3 regions of the Mesorhizobium sp. PL10 genome follow, and region 2 is predicted to be linked to each of the others. Evidence: riboswitches for the same ligand, from Rfam matches in the RefSeq annotation. Region 2 holds a riboswitch; each other region holds the start of a gene.
The links. A riboswitch is a leader RNA that binds a small molecule or an ion and turns the genes downstream of it on or off. The one in region 2 is predicted to bind cobalamin.
Positions count from the first base shown of each region.

Region 1: it holds a riboswitch for cobalamin, as region 2 does, so the genes downstream of both, ACWGTO_RS16750 (aromatic ring-hydroxylating oxygenase subunit alpha) here and ACWGTO_RS25350 (CbtB domain-containing protein) in region 2, are expected to answer to the same signal.
Region 3: it holds a riboswitch for cobalamin, as region 2 does, so the genes downstream of both, metE (5-methyltetrahydropteroyltriglutamate--homocysteine S-methyltransferase) here and ACWGTO_RS25350 (CbtB domain-containing protein) in region 2, are expected to answer to the same signal.

Region 1 is NZ_JBSKBR010000009.1:166,420-172,954, forward strand. It holds gene ACWGTO_RS16735 (serine kinase) at 1-799, opposite strand, end outside; gene ACWGTO_RS16740 (PqqD family protein) at 850-1,275, opposite strand; gene ACWGTO_RS16745 (2Fe-2S iron-sulfur cluster-binding protein) at 1,417-2,481, opposite strand; gene ACWGTO_RS16750 (aromatic ring-hydroxylating oxygenase subunit alpha) at 2,541-3,788, opposite strand; cobalamin riboswitch at 3,906-4,108, opposite strand; gene ACWGTO_RS16755 (DUF680 domain-containing protein) at 4,609-4,812, shown strand; gene ACWGTO_RS16760 (DUF680 domain-containing protein) at 4,894-5,097, shown strand; gene ACWGTO_RS16765 (DUF680 domain-containing protein) at 5,215-5,454, shown strand; gene ACWGTO_RS16770 (ABC transporter ATP-binding protein) at 5,530-6,535, opposite strand, start outside.
Region 2 is NZ_JBSKBR010000019.1:9,290-15,824, reverse strand. It holds gene ACWGTO_RS25360 (aromatic ring-hydroxylating oxygenase subunit alpha) at 1-1,150, opposite strand, end outside; gene ACWGTO_RS25355 (gamma-glutamylcyclotransferase) at 1,273-1,965, shown strand; cobalamin riboswitch at 2,033-2,227, shown strand; gene ACWGTO_RS25350 (CbtB domain-containing protein) at 2,264-2,443, shown strand; gene ACWGTO_RS25345 (CbtA family protein) at 2,459-3,268, shown strand; gene cobU (bifunctional adenosylcobinamide kinase/adenosylcobinamide-phosphate guanylyltransferase) at 3,261-3,773, shown strand; gene cobO (cob(I)yrinic acid a,c-diamide adenosyltransferase) at 3,773-4,387, shown strand; gene ACWGTO_RS25330 (hypothetical protein) at 4,439-4,777, opposite strand; gene cbiB (adenosylcobinamide-phosphate synthase CbiB) at 4,932-5,909, opposite strand; gene cobD (threonine-phosphate decarboxylase CobD) at 5,908-6,535, shown strand, end outside.
Region 3 is NZ_JBSKBR010000068.1:1,895-8,429, forward strand. It holds gene ACWGTO_RS32225 (TlpA disulfide reductase family protein) at 427-1,596, shown strand; gene ACWGTO_RS32230 (LysR family transcriptional regulator) at 1,896-2,504, opposite strand; partial or broken gene grpE (nucleotide exchange factor GrpE) at 2,574-3,005, shown strand; partial or broken gene ACWGTO_RS32240 (IS110 family transposase) at 3,125-3,322, shown strand; cobalamin riboswitch at 3,445-3,646, shown strand; gene metE (5-methyltetrahydropteroyltriglutamate--homocysteine S-methyltransferase) at 3,736-6,069, shown strand.

The DNA of each region.
Region 1 (6,535 bases), on a different contig from region 2:
TGTCCAGACTTGCAGGAATTCGCCGGGATGCAATCTCGTCAATGTGAAAGGCGTGCTTGCCTTGCCAGTTCAGGGGTTGGTACGATTTCAGCGTGCGGTCCAGCTGCAGCCGCCTGAACCCTTCCGGGTCCTGCTTGAGCGTGGCAAACAGCGGATACGCCGTCACGTCTTCGGTCCTGTCTATCAGCACATAGTCGTCGCCGACGCTGTCGAGCCCGTTGATAAGGCCGGCGACGACAGTTCCCGATTTGCCGGCACCACCGGAGCCGGCCAGCAGCACACCCTTGCCGCCGATACCGAGGGTGCCGGCATGGGTGAGCCGCATGCCGCGCGCCGCATATTCCCAATGCAGGAAGGCCCGCAGCGGCGCCCCTTGTTCCCATGGCGGGAAGGCGTCGGCCGACATCATCAGTTGCGCCCCGACATGGCGTTGCGGATCATGGAACTGCCAGAAGTCGAGGTCGTGATAGTAGCTGCCGCGCAATCCGGCCTCGGCCAGCCGGTTGGCAAAGGCATGATGGTTGTACTCGCCGCCCCAGCTCGCCGGGGCGGCAACGCCGGCTATGCCCGGATGGGCGACAAAAATGCGGCAGTCGCCGGATGCGGATGAATCGTCCGGAGCCGGTACGAAGGCGCGGCCCATGGCATCCGCCAGCGCGCCATGATCGAGATGGACGGTCAGATCCAGCCCGGGCAACCGAACCTTGGTGGTGACGGGATAGCAGGCAGCGGCGTCTTCTGCCGCCGCCAGCACTTGGCGGGCATAGTCCGGCAGGGTTTGCAGCGTGATCGAGGGCATGGCCTGATTGTTCCAGCGTCCGGTATCGCGCCGGGTCGCCCGGGAAGTATCTATGCCTGCTTCACCGCAGGCCAGCCGAGCGGTTCCTCGACCTCATGGATGGGATCGACGATGATGAGATCGGCAAGGTCGTCATGAACGTCGACCTTGAGCGGCTCGCGGGTGGCGGCGAGTTCGGCCGCGAGGTCACTCGAAAGCGGTTGCTCCGGCGTTTCGGCAGGCACGAGCAGCCCGAAGTCGACCAGTCGCGCAATGAAGCCATCGAGATCAGCCATTCCGATCGTCGCTGCGCCGCCGGCGCTCGCCTCTACCAGCGACTGGGCGGCGACGCCTGACGACAGTGCCTGCCATACCCGGCTGCCGGAATCGGAAAAGCCGAAATACTTGCCGTTCGAAAGGTCGAGAACGACGGCCTCGCCATCGAACGATTCGAAAACGATGTCCTTGCTGGCTACCGCGTAGACCCGTTGCTGCATTGCTTCTTCCCCGTCCCAGACGCCACGGTCTGGCAAAGCCCTCCCGAGTGCGTCTAAATCAGTTGGCCCTTCCTTGGCAAGACAAAGAGCCGCGAACTCCTTGGTCGGCGCCTCATGACAGGTTGCAGCGATGTCGGTCGGTCAGGCCTCGATTTCGAGCGCCGACAGCGGTTTCGAGCAGCAGGCAAGGATGAACCCGTCATCGATCTCGTGGTCGAGGATGCCGCCATTGTGGCTCATCTCGACAGCGCCGGAGACCTTTTTCACCTTGCAGGTGCCGCACAGGCCGAACTCGCAGGCGGCTGGTATCCGCACGCCCGAGCTGCGCGCTGTCTGCAGCACGGTCTGGCCGGCGACGCAGCCGGCGTCGACCTCCGAAAGCGAGAAGCGGATCGGCGTCACGGCTTCGACAGGGACAGCAGCGCCGTCTTCAGCTGGTGAGGCAAACGGCGCCGGGATTTCCTCCACCGCGGGCGCGGCAAAGCTCTCCTGATGGTACTTCGTCATGTCGAAGCCGGCGGCCTCCAGCATTCCGCGCACGGCGCGCATGAACGGATCGGGGCCGCAGCAAAAGATCTCGCGTTCGCGGAAATCGGGCGCCAGCAGCGGCAGCCGGATCGCGTCGATGCGGCCCATATGGCCGTACCAGCCTTCACGGCTTGAGCGTTCCTCGATCATGAAGCCGAGCGACAGGCCGGGCATATGGCCGCCGAGCAGTTCGAGTTCCTTGCGGAAGATGATCTCTTCGGCACGCCGCGCGCAGTTGACGAAGCCGACATCCGTCCATGGCGCGCAATCGTTCAGCCAGCGCAGCATCGACATCATCGGCGTCACGCCGGAGCCGGCAGAAATGAACAGATATTTGGCCGCCGGGTGGCTGTGCAGCGAAAAATCGCCGGCCGGCCCATAGGCCTTGACGTGCGAGCCGGGCACCAGATGGTCGAACATCCAGCGTGTGCCGATGCTGCCGGCCTGTGCCTTCACCGTCACCGCGATCGAAAACGGCCGCGACGGCGAGGATGACAGCGTGTAGGTGCGCATCAGCGGTCCGTCCGGTGTCGGCAGCTCCAGCGTCACGAACTGGCCCGGCTTGTAGCGGAACCAGGTCTGGTTATCGGACCGGAAGGTGAAGGTCTTGACGTCAGGCGCCTCGTCGCTGACGCCGATCACTTCCAGCACCTGCAGCCTGTCGTTCCACGGCGCCATCTGGTGCTCTGCTCATGTCATGATCCCAAAACCGCGAAACACTTTTGGGCGACATGAGCTCACGCCACGCTGCGCAGCGCCGGCCGGCCGCCTTCGGCAAGACGGGGACCGATGAAGGCCGCGTACCATTCGACGAATTGGATCACCCCACCCTCGTGCAGCTCCGAATAGGGGCCTGGCTCATAGGCCGGCGACAGGATGCCGAATGCATTTTCCTCGACGATGCGGCGGTCCTGGTCGTTGGTCTCGGTCCAGACATGCGTGAGCTCTTCAAGGCTGTAATCGACGCCCTCGACCGCATCCTTGTGTACCAGCCACTTGGTCGTCACCGCGGTTTCGGTGGCGCTGATCGGCAGCACGCGGAAGGTCACGGCATGGTCGATCAGGATGTGGTTCCAGGTCGTCGGATAGTGGTAATGCATCAAGGTGCCGATACGATCGGCGGCAACGGTGTCGGAAAGGTTCTTCGTCACCGCGCGCTTTCCCGTCATCGTATAGCTGACGGCATCGCGCAGCAGCGGCGCGCGGGTGGCGCGATATTGTCCGGCCGGATCGATGCGGAACTTGCTCGGCAGGCCCGCCGCCTCACATTTTGCCCAGTGCGCCAGCATCTCCGGGTCGCTGTCTGCGCCCTGCACACCGGTCACCGTCGGCGCTTCCGGAAATGTCTTGCACAGTTCGGGATGGTTGCCGGCGCAGTGATAACACTCGCGGTTGTTTTCCCAGACCAGCTTCCAGTTGCCCTTCTCGATGATCGTGGTCTCGAAGGCGATCTTGGCTTCATTCAGCCGGTGCGGCTTGAGGTACGGTTCGATCATGGCCCGCATCGGCGCGAAGTCTGCGGGTTCTTTCGCCAGGCAGATGAAGACGTAACCGGCCACACTTTCGCAGGCGACCGGCTTCAGGCCGAACTGGCTCTTGTCGAAACCCTCGGCCATCTGGCGGGCAAACAGCAATCGGCCATCGAGCTCGTAGGTCCACTGGTGATAGGGGCAGACCAGCTTTGCCGCCGTGCCTTTCTCGGTGTTGCAGACGCGGCTGCCGCGATGACGGCAGGAATTGTGAAAGGCGTTGATGTTGCCCTTCTGGTCGCGGACAAGCACCACCGGATAGTCGCCGATCTGCACGGTGATATAGCTGCCGGGCTTCGGCAGCTCGCAATCATGGCCGATGAACAGCCAGTCGCGATACCAGATCAGCTCCATGTCGAGCTTGAAGTAGTCCGGGTCAGTGTAGAAGGGCTGCTCGAGCGAATAACCTTGCTTGCGGCCGTTCAAGAGCCTCTGCATGTCGTTGCGCGCATCCATAGTTCTGTCCTCATGGTTCAAGGACTGAACTTGGTGGTGATGGAGGAAGGATCGGCTGCAGGCCGGCGCGACGCCGGACATGCACTATCCACCTCTTGACCGCCCACCGCGATCAGTCGAGTTCAAGCATCTCGGGCTGGTTTCCGGGCTCTGGAGTTGTCCTTGCGGACCATCGCGACACCTTCCCAGGCTTCTCGCCCAGTGGTCTCCCGTTGCGACTTGAACTCCACCACCGTTGCGGGGGCAGCGCCGGATTTAGACCGGCTTCCCAATTCTCCGCTCCGTCGTCACGAAGCGGCACCTGAGATGGAATCATCTAATCACGGCAGCGGTCGCGACATCGGCATGAAAGCGACATCGTCTCCATGCGGCGCGACACGCATCGCATGCGCATCGGCTGGCGACTGCGGGGCCGAAATCCTGATTTGGCGAGCGATCTTTGCTGTTTCGAATCGCCTCTTGTCCGGCTCTTGGCCGGGTCAAAAAAGACCAACAGTATCGAAAAGTGACTATTAGCAGTTTCTAAAATCGAACCGAACGGTTCGTTTCTGTTGACAATGCGTGCAGGACGGTGTGAACGCTGACGCCCTGACACACTCGGTGAGCCGGATGGCACTGTTACGTAAGGCTTTGTATTATTGGCATAAAATTAGATAGTAGGCATGCTTACGAAAATTACAAGAGGCGAAGTCATGGCCCAGCCGGAACAACTTCGTGATTGGAAACCAGCCTCTGGCTTTCCCACATCGGGGGCTGTCCGAACGACGCGAATTCTCCCACCACACGCCGCTAGACGGACAGACAAACTGGAGTGCTAAAAATGAAAAAGATCATCCTCACTGCCGCGGCCGTTTTGGCCATCACCGGCAGTGCCTTCGCTGGTAGCGACAATTACGGTTCCAATGGAGCGAACCAGCCCACCGCGGCGGCTGACGGCTCGTATACGGCTTCCATTCAGAAGTCGGCGCCCGTTGACAAGCAGCCCCTCGTTCAGGGCAGCGACCGCAACCTCTTCGGCCATTAACAGCCGATCCCGATCCAAACAAAAAGAGTGGCGGCCCGTCCGTCGCTATTGGGATTTCGAAGAAATTCAGGAGCATTTGAAATGAAAAAGATTATCCTCGCTGCCGCCGCCGTTGTGGCCATTTCCGGCAGCGCTTTCGCCGCCAGTGACAACTATGGTTCGAACGGTGCCAACCAGCCTGCGGTTGCGTCGACCGACAGCGGCCACACGGCTTCGGTTGCGAAGTCAGATTCGGCTGCTCAGGCCCCTGCACAGGGCGCCGACCGCAACCTCTTCGGCCGCTAACGGCCGATCGGGATCCGACCTCAGGGTTTTCCAACAACGATCCCAGTCGAACATCGAACAAAACGCAGAGCGGCGGGATAGCCGCTTTGCCGCATGATGAAACTCAGGAGACCTGAAATGAAGAAGATTGCTCTTGCTGCCGCTGCGCTTTTGGTTGCCGCTGGCAGTGCTTACGCCCGCAACGATAATGTCGGCTCCAGCGCCGTCGACAACCAGGCGACCGTCAACGTCGACAACACACGGACGTCGTCGGTTCCGAACACCGGTTCGCCGGTGTACAAGCTGTTGAACTCGTCGGGCGACGTACAGAAATCTGCCCCGCAAGGCAGCGACCGGAACCTCTTCGGCAACCGCTAACAGCCGAAGTTTCCAAAAAAAGAGCGGCGGGCCTGGCCTGCCGCTTTTTTTCATGCCGATACGACGAGCCGACTCTCAGGCAGCCCTCACTTCCACCGGCTTGAGCGAGAAGGAGTGTCCGTCGGCGTCGAAGATGTGCAGGTCGCCGGCATCCGCCGTCAGCCGCAGCTTTGCACCGCGCTTGACCTCGACATTGCCGGGCAGCTTGGTCACCAGCGGCAGGTCGGCGCGGCCGATGTCGATATAGACCAGCTGGACCTCGCCGAGTTGCTCGACATAGTCCACCACGCCTTCGAAAAGATATTCCGTGCCGGTGGCGACCGACAGATCCTCCGGCCGCACGCCGAAGCTGACCGCCGCACCCTTGGCGGACGCCGGCGTCGCGATCGGCACTGTCGCCTTGCGGCCGCCGACATGGCTGACGACGGTCGGGTCGCCCGTCTTGTCGATGGTCGCCGGCAGGATGTTCATGGCCGGCGAGCCGATGAACTGGGCAACGAACAGATTGCCGGGCTTCTTGTAGAGGTCCATCGGCGTGCCGACCTGCTCGATATGGCCGTCCTTCAGCACCACGATGCGGTCGGCCAGCGTCATGGCTTCGACCTGGTCATGGGTGACGTAGATCATGGTCGTGTTGGGCATCGATTCCTTGAGCTTGGCGATTTCGATGCGGGTGGCGACGCGGAGCGCGGCGTCGAGGTTCGACAGCGGCTCGTCGAACAGGAACACCTTCGGATTGCGCACGATGGCGCGGCCGATGGCGACGCGCTGGCGCTGGCCGCCCGACATCGCCTTGGGCAGACGGTCGAGATATTTGGTCAGCTGCAGGATCTCGGCGGCCTGCCGCACGCGCTTGTCGATCTCGGCCTTGCTTTCCTTGCCGATCTTCATCGAAAACGCCATGTTGTCGTAGACGGTCATGTGCGGATAGAGCGCATAGGACTGGAACACCATGGCGATGCCGCGCTTGGACGGCGGCACATCGTTCACCACCTCGCCGGCGATCTTCAGCTCGCCGGAGGTGATCTCCTCAAGCCCCGCGATGGACCTCAGCAAGGTCGACTTGCCGCAGCCCGAAGGG
Region 2 (6,535 bases):
GCCGCTCGCGCACCCAGTTGTGGAAGCGGTGCAAGTCATATTCCTCGGGCATCAGCACGCCTGTCTGGTGGCGCACCGAGCGCAGGCCTTTCTGGTTGACCTCGCAGATCGCGGCATCCTCCTCCAGCACCTGGGTGCCGAAGGCGACGACATTGTCGATGTCGGTCTCAGGCAGTGCCTCCTTCGCGAACAGCCATTCGGCGGTGAGTTCGGTCTGCTCGGGGCCGAGCGGTGTCAGCCGCACGGTGCGGACATAGTCGACATGGCCGACGATGAACATCGAGGGCAGATTGGTGGCATAGGTCTGGCCGGCCGCGCGCTCGGCCGGCGTCAGGCCGGAGAAGACCGGGCCATGGGCGTGTCCATCGCGCGACCAGGTCTCGGCGTCGGCGCGCAAGCCACCGGAAAACTCCGGCGCGTCATTGTCGGCATGGCGAACCCAGTCGGGGTCGTCGTGCCGGCTCATCAGGCCGCGGCCGTAGATCGGCACCAGCCGAGACAGGTCCTTGTGGACGCCGGGGCAGTGCAGGCACTCGTTGAAATTCTCCCAGAAGATCTTCCAGTTGCAGTTCATCACCTTGCGCAGCACATGGCCTGATACCAGCGTTTCTAATGGCCAGTTGCCGAGGTTGCCGGATGCCGGATCGAAGGATGCCTGGGCCGAACCGGCGGCATCCTCCTGCAGGTTGACGAAGACAAAGCCGCGCCAGACCGACAGCGCCACGCGATAGAGCGGATGATCAGCCTTGTCGAAACCCTCGGGCAGCGATTTCGAGGGAACGCGCACGAGGTCGCCGCGCAGCGAATAGGACCAGGCGTGGTAGGGGCAGGTGATGAGCCGCGCCTTCAGCCGGCCCTCGCTCTCCTGGCACAGTTGCGAGCCGCGATGCCGGCAGGTGTTGTGGAAGGCGCGCAGTTCGCCGGTATCGTCGCGCAGCGCGACGATTTCCTGCGTGCCGACGCGGAAGGTCCTGAACGCCAAAGGCTGGGCAAGGTCGGCCTCGCGGCAGACGAGCAGCCAGCTTTTGTACCAGATGGCGTCGAGATCGCGCCCGTAGCTTCCCGCGTCCCAATAGGCCGAGGACGGCAGCGTCGGTTCGGCCTTGGTCAGGCCGTTATAGGGGGCGCGCTGGCTCGGATTGGGTTGCATGGCTGGCGTCCTCTAAGGATACGCCAGCCGACACCCCGGCAAATCGTTTGTCAATCAGGGCGCCGCATTGCCGGCTTGGGGCGCGGCGCATAATCATGTCGCGGATATGGGGGATTCGGAACGTGGCCGCACGACAGATGTCGCTTACGCCGGAATTGGTCGCGCGCTGCTGGCGCGAGATCAGGGACCCTGGGCCGGATCCGGACTTGATGCATCTGGATGACCGCGACTACGACGTGCTGGTGGATGAATTGCAGGCCGAACTCCCCGATAGCGAACCGCTGTGGCTGTTCGGCTACGGCTCGCTGATCTGGAAACCGGAAATCGATTATGTCGAGGACCGCGTTGCCCTGGCGCGCGGCTGGCACCGCTCCTTTTGCATGAACATGACGCGCTGGCGGGGCACCAAGGAAAGCCCGGGCCTGATGATGGCGCTCGACAGCGGCGGACAGTGCAAGGGCGTCGCCTTCCGGCTGCCCGACGACAACCGGCGAGAGCAGCTGGGCCGGCTGTTCCGGCGCGAAATCACACTGAAGCCGACAAGCTACCGGCCGCGTATGCTGAAGCTTGCAAGCGAGGCCGGTCCGCTCAGAGCCCTGGCTTTCGTCATCAACCGCAACGGGCTGACCTATTCCGGCCCGCTCGACGAAGCGAAGGTCGTCGACAGGCTGGCAACTTCCTGCGGGCACTGGGGGTCAGGCGCCGACTATCTCTACAACACGGTGAAGAATCTGGAGGAGCGCGGCATTCACGATCGTCATCTGTGGCGGCTGCAGCGGCTGGTTGCGGAGCGGATCACCGCCTTGAACCCGTAACGCTGCATGGCGCATTCGCGCTGTTGGCCGGCGGAATTTGGTTTGCCGGATGCGGCTGTTTCAGCCTATAGTCACGCATGTCGTCGGTTCCACTAGGGACCAAGAGGGAATGCGGTGAGGGCTGACTTGTTGCCCGATGCCGTGGCTGCCCCCGCAACTGTGTGCGGTAGTCCTCTCCAAGCCACTGAGGATTTTTCTTCGGGAAGGTGGGGAAGGGCGCTGATCCGCGAGCCAGGAGACCTGCCGGCGACAGGGAACTGACTTCGATGCCCTCGGGTGGAGGGCGAAAGGACAAGATATGAATACCGCTTCCGTCTCCCTCGGCGCTTCCGTCTCCTCGCAGTCGCGTTTCATGCAGCTCGTGCTTAGCGCGTTTCTGGGCATTTTCGTCATCGGCGTTGTCGGCTTCTCGCATATCGATGCGGTCCACAATGCCGCGCACGACTATCGCCATTCGATGGCGTTTCCCTGCCACTGACGAGGACCTGACATCATGACCCTGTTTCGCAACGTCGTGTTCGTCGCGGCGATTGCCGGGCTCGTGGCTGGCGTCGTTCTCGCCTGCCTGCAGGCCTATGCTACCGTGCCGCTCATCTTGAAGGCGGAAGTCTACGAACAGGCTGGTGGCGGCCATGACCATGAGCATGCCGCGGCGCCCGCCGCCAACGCTGCGGGCACCACGGCCATGAGCACCGCCGCGCCGGCGGAAAATGCCATGAGCAGCGCAGCACCCGCACCCGCTGTAGCAGCCGCGCCCGCGGAGGACGAAGGCTGGGCGCCGGCCGATGGCTTCGAGCGCTTCGCGTTCAGCGTGCTGGCCAACATCGTTACCGGCATCGGTTTCGCGCTGGTCTTAGTGGCGGTTTCCGAATTCGCCGGTGGCATCGGCAGTTGGCGCCAGGGCGTATTCTGGGGTCTGGCCGGCTTTGCCGTGTTCACGCTGGCGCCGGGCCTCGGCCTGCCGCCGGAACTGCCGGCAATGCCGGCGGCCGATCTCATGCCGCGCCAGATCTGGTGGTGGTCAACGGTGGCGGCGACCGCCATTGGCCTTGCCTTGATCGCCTTCCGCACCTCGGCGCCGCTGACCGTCCTTGCCGTCGTCCTGATTGTCGCCCCGCATATTGTCGGCGCGCCACAGCCCGACAGTTTCGAGACGCCGATCCCGGAAGGCCTGCACCATCAGTTCGTGGTGGCGGTGACGGTGACCAATCTGGTGTTCTGGCTTGTGCTTGGTGCCGTTGTCGGCGTGGTACGCGGGCGCTTCACCGGCACCGCGACCAGCCCGCGCGACAGCTTTGCCTGATCGCAGTTTGACCTTCATCATCGGCGGCGCGCGCTCCGGCAAGAGCGCGCACGCCGAAACCCTGGCGACGGCGTTGCCGCGGCCATGGACCTATATCGCCACCGCGGAAGCCTATGATGACGAGATGCGCGCGCGCATCGCGCAGCATCGGTCGCGGCGCGGCGAAGGCTGGACGACTATCGATGCGCCGCTCGATCTTGCCGGCGCGCTTGAGGTCTTGCCTGACAACCAGCCGGTGCTGGTCGACTGCCTGACGCTGTGGCTGACCAACCATATGCTTTCCGACCATGATCTTGATGCAGAATGCCGGCGGCTGGCCGATGTGCTGGCGCGGCCGCGCGGACCGTGGTTCGTGGTCTCCAACGAAGTCGGGCAAGGCATCGTGCCCGACAATGCGCTCGCGCGCCGTTTCCGCGACGCTGCCGGCCGGCTCAACCAGCAGGTCGCGGCGATTGCCGATACGGTGCTATTGATGGTGGCCGGGCTGCCGCTCAAGGTGAAATAATGACCGATATCGACGCAAGAGACGAAGAACGCCATCGCGCCAAGATGGCCAAGCGCAAGGCGGTGCAGGATGCCGAGGTTGCGGAAAAGACGGTCGAGAAGGGGCTGCTGATCGTCAACACCGGACCCGGCAAGGGCAAGACCACGGCCGCCTTCGGCCTCGCGTTGCGCATGCTCGGCTACGGCAGGCGTGTCGGCGTCGTCCAGTTCATCAAGGGCAAATGGCACACCGGCGAAAAGGATGCCTTTGCCGCGTTCGGCGACCGCGTCGTCTGGCACACGATGGGCGAGGGGTTCACTTGGGAAACGCAGGATCTGAAGCGCGACATCGCGGCTGCCGAAGCCGCCTGGGCCAAGGCGCTGGAGCTGATCGCCGATCCCTCGATCAGCCTTGTCGTGCTCGACGAACTGAACATTGCGCTGCGCTACGACTATCTCGACCTCGACAGGGTGGTGGCGGCGTTGAAGGCGCGGCGCGAAGGCCTGCATGTCGTCGTCACCGGCCGCAACGCCAAGCCGGCACTGGTCGAGGCGGCGGACCTCGTCACCGAAATGGGCGTGACCAAGCACCATTTTTCGGCGGGTGTGAAAGCGCAGCAGGGGATTGAGTTCTAAGGGGCTCTTACCCTCCCCGGTGCGGGGGAACTATATATTTGACAAGTAGGGCTACGAGCTACCTGCCAACAGAGGGGGCCTGAAGATGCGGGTAGCTCCTTCTTCGGGGTCGATCACCAGAACAACGTTTTCCGGATTTTGCCAAGGCAACGACAGCACGTAGGCCGCAAAATCGTCTTCAGGAAAATGATTAAAACCTCCGCCGGCCACAAACATTTGCGGATGTTTGCCGCCGCCGAAGCTGTCCTCGACGCTTCTAAGTTGTTGGAAGGGGCCGCCGTGGGTCGCTAGCCATTCCTGTACTCGCTCGAAGAGAACGGGCTGACCGTTCGGGTTCGAACAGTCTTCAGCAGAGGACGTACAAAGCACTACACCGCTCACGACGCTCATTTTTGTCTCCGAAATAACCATGCCTTTTTATGGCACGGCGATTTCTATTTCTTGGTCTTGGGTTCCGGTTTCCCTTTCGCGAGTTGGCCAAGCCTACCCCCACCCGATCCGCTATGCGGAACGACCCTCCCCACAGGGCGAGGGTAAGAACCGCTCAGAACGTCACCGCGATCAGCACCGCCGAGAGCAATCCGAACAACCCAATCAGCAGATAATCTGCGACCTGGTAGAGTTTCAGTGCCCGCCTGATGTCCAGGCTCTCGGCCTCGCGCCGGCCGCCTTCGCCCATGAACGCATCGTCGACGACAACGCCGCCATAGCTGCGCGGGCCGGCGAGCGCCAGGCCGAGGGCGCCGGCCATAGCGGCCTCTGGCCAGCCGGCATTGGGCGAGCGATGCTTTTTGGCGTCGCGCCGCACCGCATCCCATGCGTTGCGAGGATCGGCGCCGCTGACAAGAAAGGCGGCGCCAATGATGAGCAGCGCGGTCAGCCGGGAGGCCGGCAGGTTGATCCAGTCGTCGAAAAGTGCTGCCGCCCGGCCGAAGGCCTCGTGGCGCGGGGTGCGGTGGCCGATCATCGAATCGGCGGTGTTGGCGGCCTTGTAGGCGACGCCGCCGGCCAGCCCGCAAACGCCGGTCCAGAAGGCGGGTGCGACGATGCCATCGGAAAAATTCTCTGCCAGGCTTTCGATCGCGGCGCGGCTGACGCCGGCGTGATCGAGCTTTTCGGGATCGCGGCCGACGATGCGCGCAACCGCAATGCGCCCGAGCGCCAGTCCACCAGTGTCCAGCGCATCGGCCACGGCCTCGACATGTTTGGTAAGGCTCTTCTGCGACAGCAGCGACGATGCCAGGATCGCCGTGACGATCATGCCGGCAGGAAAGAGCTGCCAGAGCAGGATTTGTACGATGAAGGCAATCACCGCCGGCACCAGCACAATGACCAGCAGCGCGTGTACGCCGCGGCGGCGACGCAAGGCGTCGGAATCAGTGGCGCGGTTGAGCCTGAGGTCGAGAAAGGATATCAGCCTGCCGAACCAGGTGACGGGATGGCCAACGGCACGGAACAACCAGTCCGGGTAACCCAGGATGCGTTCGATGGCCAGCGACAGGAAAGCGATCAGGACCGACATGAAGCTTTCTGATGGAGCGATTGCTGCGGTGGATCACGGTGGATCCCTTGGCCGGGCGAGCGCGCTCTTCCCCCACGCGCCACAGCCTTTCGTCGATCTCTCGACGGGTATCAATCCGCACTCCTACCCGCTTTTCGAGCTGCCCGCCACCGCTCTGTCACGATTGCCGGAAGCGGCGCGTCTGCGTGAGCTGGCCAGGATCGCGGCAGGCGCCTATGGCGCGCCTTCGGCAGCTCATGTGGCATCCGCCCCGGGCACGCAGATCCTGCTGCCGCGCGTCGCTTCGCTGGTGGGCCCCGGCCGGGCGCTGGTGTTGGGGCCGACCTATGCCGAGCACGCCAGGGCCGCTGCGATTGCCGGCCATGCCGTCGCGGAGGTCGACGATGTCAAGGCGCTCGCTGCGGCCGACCTCGCCATCGTCGTCAATCCAAACAACCCGGACGGGCGCGTTGTGCCGCGGGAAAGTCTGCTGCGGCTTGCCGCGGAATTGCGCGCCAGAGGCGGACTACTGGTCGTCGACGAGGCCTTCATGGATGTCGGCCCGGATGCGGAAAGCCTCGCCGGCGATGTCGGGCAGGACGGTATCGTCGTGCTGCGTTCCTTCGGCAAGTTCTTTGGCCTGGCCG
Region 3 (6,535 bases), on a different contig from region 2:
TTCTTCTAATCATCCCCGTCGACCGCGCTACAAATCGTCCATGAGCAGGTAGGCAGGCTGTTCCCGCGCTATCCAGACATGGCGTGGAGATCGCATGCGTACTTCTAACCAGCGCCGAAGTGCTGCGCGATGGACGACCGTCGATTTGGCTGCCGGCTAGTGGCTACACATACATAATCCGTGTCCAAAATCTGACAGCGACAGACGCCATGTCGGTTTTGCTACAAAAGGCGATCTTGCTCGATAGACCTCCTAAGCAAAGTCGTAGGCTTACTGGTGCTGAGCGAGGTGGCACGGCCTTTGCTTAATCTGAAGAGCGGCAATACTGAGTGAGGGCTGCCCACACGCTTCGTTCGCGTGTTCCGTTTCCCCGGAAAAACAAGCTCGCACAAAAAGTAGCGCATCTGGCGATAATTGGAGAGTGACATGGTGCTTCGGATGAATTCCCCGGCCCCTGCGATCAAGGTGCAGAGCTGGCTGCGTGGCGAGCCGCTGACCGCCTTCCAGCCTGGGAAACTGTACATCGTCGAATTTTGGGCGACGTGGTGTGGCCCATGCGTGGCGGCGATGCCCCATCTGGCGGAGCTGCAGGAGAAATACAAGGATCGCGGGCTTGAAGTTGTCGGGGTCGCCGCTTCTGAAGACGCTCCGACCGCGGACAAAGCGCGTACTAAGCTGGACGCGTGGTTGACGGAAAACTGCTCCTATCTGAACTATCGGATAGCGTTCGATTTCTCAAGCGAAATGGACAAACTTTGGATGGAACCCAGCTTCTCCCTCGGGATTCCGACCTCGTTCGTTGTCGATCGTGACGGCGCCATCGCGTTTATCGGTCATCCGATGGACCTGGCTGAGGTCTTGCCCAAAGTGATCGACGGCAGCTGGCGCACCAGCAAGCAAGCGAAAGCCGGTGATGCCAAGCGGATTGCCGAAAACGAAGGCAGAATGCGCGAACAAGCGGTGAAAACGCCGATATTGGAGAAATATTATGCGGCGTTCAAGAAACAGGAGTGGCACACCGCGCTCTCGGCCATCGAAGAGGGTGTCGCCTTGTTCCCGGACGATCCCAATATCCGGACTTGTCATGCGAATCTGCTACTTCACGAAATGCGCGATATGGAGGCAGGCTTGCCGGTCCTGCAGCTCTTCGTTCGCGACGCGATCAACAAGAACACCGTGAATTGGTTGTCTCAGGCACTGGAACAACTCTTCCATCCGGAGGAGGACTATTCAAACATTCCGTCTGCCGAGCGCTTCGCGATGGGCAAGGAGCTATCCGAACACATCCTGGCTCTGGATCCCCCGGAAGGCGACGGCCGCTTCAAGTTCCTATATTATCCGGCAGCCGGTCAGTACTTTTACGAGAGCGGGGACAAGGATCGCGCGATCGAGTTGATCGAAGTGGCACTGAAGTCGCTTGCTGATTGGCAGGATGGCTCGGAAAAAACGAAACGGCGGATTGGACAGCGATTGCTGCAGGCCCTGGCCAACTACAAGGGTGAGCAGGTTTGCTCACAAGATCTCTGTGTGGCTCCACAACAGGATTTCCCGAAGCCAAACCGCACCCGGCGGAAGAGGAAAGATGAAGAGGGATGACAGGTCGGAAAATCCTTTGGCCTGACTGGGCGATTTTGGGGGGTGCACGCACGTCGCAAGCACGCCGTAAAGGCGATAGAAGTCTGGGCGTATGCGTCGCTACCATCGTGGTTGGGTGGGATGCTGTCACTAGTCCTTCCTCTGTGCGCGGCAGCAAAGGCCTGCCTCGCGAGCTCAGGCGAGACGTCGTCAATGATGGCCGGTCGGCGCCGCGCCCAAAGATCGGTGAGCTAAAGTCGCGGCATCGTGCAGCCGCCGCTCGGTTCACCGTCTCCATGAATGATCCTGAGACATGGATCCTATAGTCTGGACGCCACAAACTTTTCGACCGTCAAGCCGGCCGCAAGCAGATCCGGCCAGATGTAGCTGCGCCCATGTTGTCTCCGTTCATGACCGAGGATCAAGCGTTCGCTTGGGGCCGCCGTTTCGCGCGCGGAACGGTAATGGAGCATCAGATTAGAGCTCGGGATGATGCTTGCGTAGAAACGCGAGTGGCTATCGCCGTGGCCCGCTGATTCAAGCCCCTGAAGCGTGTCGTCGAGATCTTTCAGAATACGTCGTATTTTGGCCAGGAAACAGTCGCCGGCGGCCGTCACCCTGACCCCGCCCGGATAGCGGTGGAACAAAGTCACGCCCAGTCTCAATTCGAGATCTTTTACGCGCCGGCTGAGCGCGGAAAATTGGAGGTTCATCGCGACAAATCCGGCGATGGCTGGATAGCGCAGCAGCCTGTAGCCGGGCTCCCAACCAATCAGCGCTACCCAGCGGAAACCGCCGCAGCGGCGTTCAAATCTGCGCTTGGCCACCTCTTCAACGATGTCTAAGCCAAGTGGCCGTTCAATGGGAGGAATCGAAAGCTCTTCGTCATACGTGCTCGATGCGACAGGGGCTTTCAGTATGCCTGCCATTGATTTTCGGCCGCCAAACCTCGATATCGGGCATAAAATCCATACCATTCGAGAGCACGGGAAATGTCGATGAGCGACCAATCAAAAGACCAAAGCGCGCCCGATGAAGCCGAGACGGCCGGGGCCAATGCCGAATGCAAGGAAGGCAGCCTCGATGGCGACTACGAAGCGGTTGCGCGGCTACTGAAGGCAAACGAAGAGTTGAAGGACCGCACGCTGCGCGTCGCCGCCGAGATGGAAAACCTGCGCCGTCGCACCGCGCGCGACGTGCACGATGCGCGCACTTATGCGGTCGCCAATTTCGCCCGCGACATGCTGTCGGTGTCGGACAATCTGCGCCGCGCGCTCGACGCCATTCCCGCCGAGGCCAAGGCGTCGGGCGATGCCGGCTTCAAGGCGCTGATCGAAGGCGTCGACCTGACCGAACGCACAATGCTGTCGGCGCTGGAACGGCACTGGGTCAAGAAACCGGCGCCAGAAGGCAAGAAGTTTGATCCCAACTAGATGCCGTAATGGGCCGGCCTTCGCGAGCATAGCCAGGTTGGGTGGCTGTCCCTCAGAATGATGGTGTTGAAACGGAGTCCGAGCGATCGGCTCCAAACATCATGAGAGGAACAGCCATGGAACATTATGCGGGAATCGATGTCTCTCTGGAAGAGAGCAGCGTGTGCATTGTTGACGCGACCGGAGCGATCATGCGCGAGGTCAAGATCGCCAGCGAGCCGGAGGCGCTGGTCCGCTATTTCGACGAACTGGAATTGTCTTTTAGTCGCATTGGACTCGAGGCCAGGCCATTGTCGCAATGGCTCCCAAAGGGCAGGAAATTGAGCAGGCTACCGGCCGAAAGGATCGCGATCACCCGACGCCCGGCAATTATCGTACCAAGTGGGATCACGATATAAAGATTTGTTTATGTGATTGACAGCAACGTCCTCTCCGGGGAATGTAAGTAGTCGATGGCTCTCTGATGCGGTTCGGCCGCAACAGAGCTAAGAGGGAAGCCGGTGAAGATGCCGGCGCTGCCCCCGCAACTGTAAGCGGCGAGCCAAGCTCACTCATGTCACGGAGGTCAATAGCCTCGGGAAGAGGGGCTGAGGTGTTGACCCGCGAGCCAGGAGACCTGCCACGGCGAACAAGGTCCACAGGCGGGGTGTCTCGGTGGGCGTAGCAACCGGCTCGTCTGCTTGCCAACGTCTGCCTTGCGTCCACGCCCCAATCATCGGGGTATGGTATGTCTCTCTCTCACATAGTTCCTGTAGCCACGCTTGGCCTGCCGCGCATCGGACGCCGTCGCGAGCTAAAGCGCGCGCTTGAGGCCTATTGGTCGCGAAAATCTTCCGCAGCCGACCTTCTCGAAACGGCGCGGGCGCTGCGTGTCGCGAACTGGATTGAACAACGCGACCGCGGCGTGACAAAGATTCCGTCCAACGACTTCTCACTCTACGATCATGTGCTCGACACAGCAACAATGGTCGGCGCTGTCCCGCCACGCTATGGCTGGAGGGTGGGAGAAATCTCGCTCGACACCTATTTTGCCATGGCTCGTGGCAGCCAAGGAGAGGCTGCTGGTGGCGGGCAAACCGGTCAAGCCGTGACAGCGCTGGAAATGACCAAGTGGTTCGACACCAACTACCACTACATGGTCCCGGAGCTCGCCGACGATCAAGCCTTTGCCCTGTCCTCCTCAAAGCCGTTGGATCACTTCCTTGATGCCAGAGCATTGGGCATTCACACTCGCCCGGTCATCCTTGGGCCCGTCACCTTCCTCAAACTCGCCAAGTCACCCACCCGGGACTTCAACCCTGTTTCGCTATTGCCGCGGCTGCTGCAGGTTTACGAGCTGCTGCTGCGTCGACTGAAACTCGCGGGCGCCGACTGGGTGCAGATCGATGAGCCGGCACTCGTGCTCGATCTCATTCCAAACGAGCAAGATGCGTTCAATTTTGCCTACGAGCGCCTTTCGAAAGTGGCACCGGAGCTAAAGATCATGCTCGCCACCTATTTCGGCGGGCTGAACGGCAACCTCGAGACCGCTCTTTCGCTTCCTGTGGGGGGCCTGCATCTCGACCTTGCACGCGCTCCCGAACAATTGGAGGCGGTGGGCCGGCTTGCGCCAAAAGACCTGGTGCTTTCGCTTGGCCTGATCGACGGTCGCAACGTTTGGCGCGCGAACCTGCGCCCCATGCTTGACCGGATCAAACCGGTCGTGGCCGGCTGGCCACTCGAGCGAGTGGAGATCGCGCCCTCGTGCTCGCTTCTGCATGTCCCGATCGACCTTGAACTGGAAACCACGCTGGACCGGGACGTAAGGTCGTGGCTCGCATTCGCGGCGCAGAAGATGGACGAACTGACCACGATCGCCCGGGCCTTGTCCGAAGGCCGGGAGGCGGTTGCAGCACAGTTGGAGTCTTCAACCCAAGCAGCCGCCGCGCGTCTGACGTCCCCGAAGATTCATGATCCGCTGGTCGAAGGACGCCTCGCCTTCGTCGACGAGAGCATGATGCGCAGGAAGAGCGGTTTTTCTGAACGTTCTAGGCTTCAGGACGAGCGGCTCTGTCTGCCGCCCTTTCCGACCACCACGATCGGCTCTTTCCCGCAAACGCCCGAGATTCGCAACGCGCGTGCCGCCCATGCAAAGGGAGAACTGAGCTATGTCGACTATGAGGCGTTCCTGAGGAAGGAGATCGAAGCAGCAATCCGTTGGCAGGAGGAGATCGGGCTGGACGTGCTGGTGCACGGCGAGTTTGAACGAAACGACATGGTGCAGTATTTCGGGGAGCAGCTTTCCGGCTTCGCCTTCACCCAAAATGCCTGGGTGCAGAGCTACGGGTCACGCTGTGTGCGCCCGCCGATCATTTTCGGCGACGTATCGCGGCCCAACCCTATGACGGTTCGCTGGTGGCGGTTCGCTCAATCGCTGACAGACAAACCCGTTAAGGGCATGCTCACCGGCCCCGTCACGATTCTCAACTGGTCCTTTGTCCGCGATGATCTCGCGCGCTCGGTCGTTTGCCGTCAGATCGCGCTCGCCCTTCGTGGCGAGGTGGGTGATCTCGAAAGCGCCGGCGCCAAGGTGATTCAGATCGACGAAGCCGCACTGCGCGAGGGCTTGCCGCTACGCAAGTCCGAGCGGGTGCATTATCTCGAATGGGCCATCGAATGCTTTCGGCTCGCTTCGACGGGCGTGTACGATGAGACCCAGATCCACACGCACATGTGCTACTCCGAATTCAACGACATTATTGACGCGATCGCGGCAATGGATGCCGATGTTATCTCCATCGAAACCTCTCGCTCGCAGATGGAGTTGCTCAACGCCTTCAAAAACTTCAATTATCCGAACGAGATCGGACCGGGCATCTATGATATCCACTCACCGCGGGTGCCGGGAATCGACGAGATGAAGAACCTGCTCTCCCAGGCGCGCCAGCGCCTTTGCGATAGTCAGATCTGGGTCAACCCCGATTGCGGTTTGAAGACACGTCGATGGGAGGAAGTCCGTCCGGCACTTGTCAATATGGTCAAAGCCGCGCGTTCTCTGAGAGACGCATCCAAGGCGGCCTAGCATGTATATGCCGTTGCCCGGACGGAGCAAACTGGGCTGAAGTGATCTGAAGCCTGTGCCTAAACGGGAGCCGGGTGGGAATGTGCCTTCGTCAGCACGTCGTGGAAGCGGCGCGCTGACGGGCACTGATCAACGGCACTGCTTCTCCTCCAACGCGACGATCTATTGCATCCATCACTGCAAGGACGATGCCGTTGACCCAGAGCGCATCTCTGCCGGGCGTCGGGTCCCTGAACCAAAAACAGAGCGTCGTCGCATGATGCCGTTATAAACCCCGTGCACGGGAAGCGGTGACGATGTCGACTCGCCTGAAATGCCCCGACTGCTGGATTCAGCCAGATCCTCTCACCCAAGAGTTCGGCGTCGAGTGTATTCTCCCCGAGCGTGCAGGTTTTCATCATGTCGTCGCTCATCGGTCGTCATTCCGGTCAAAAGATCCCATGAGGCGACGGGCGGCGGAACTCAG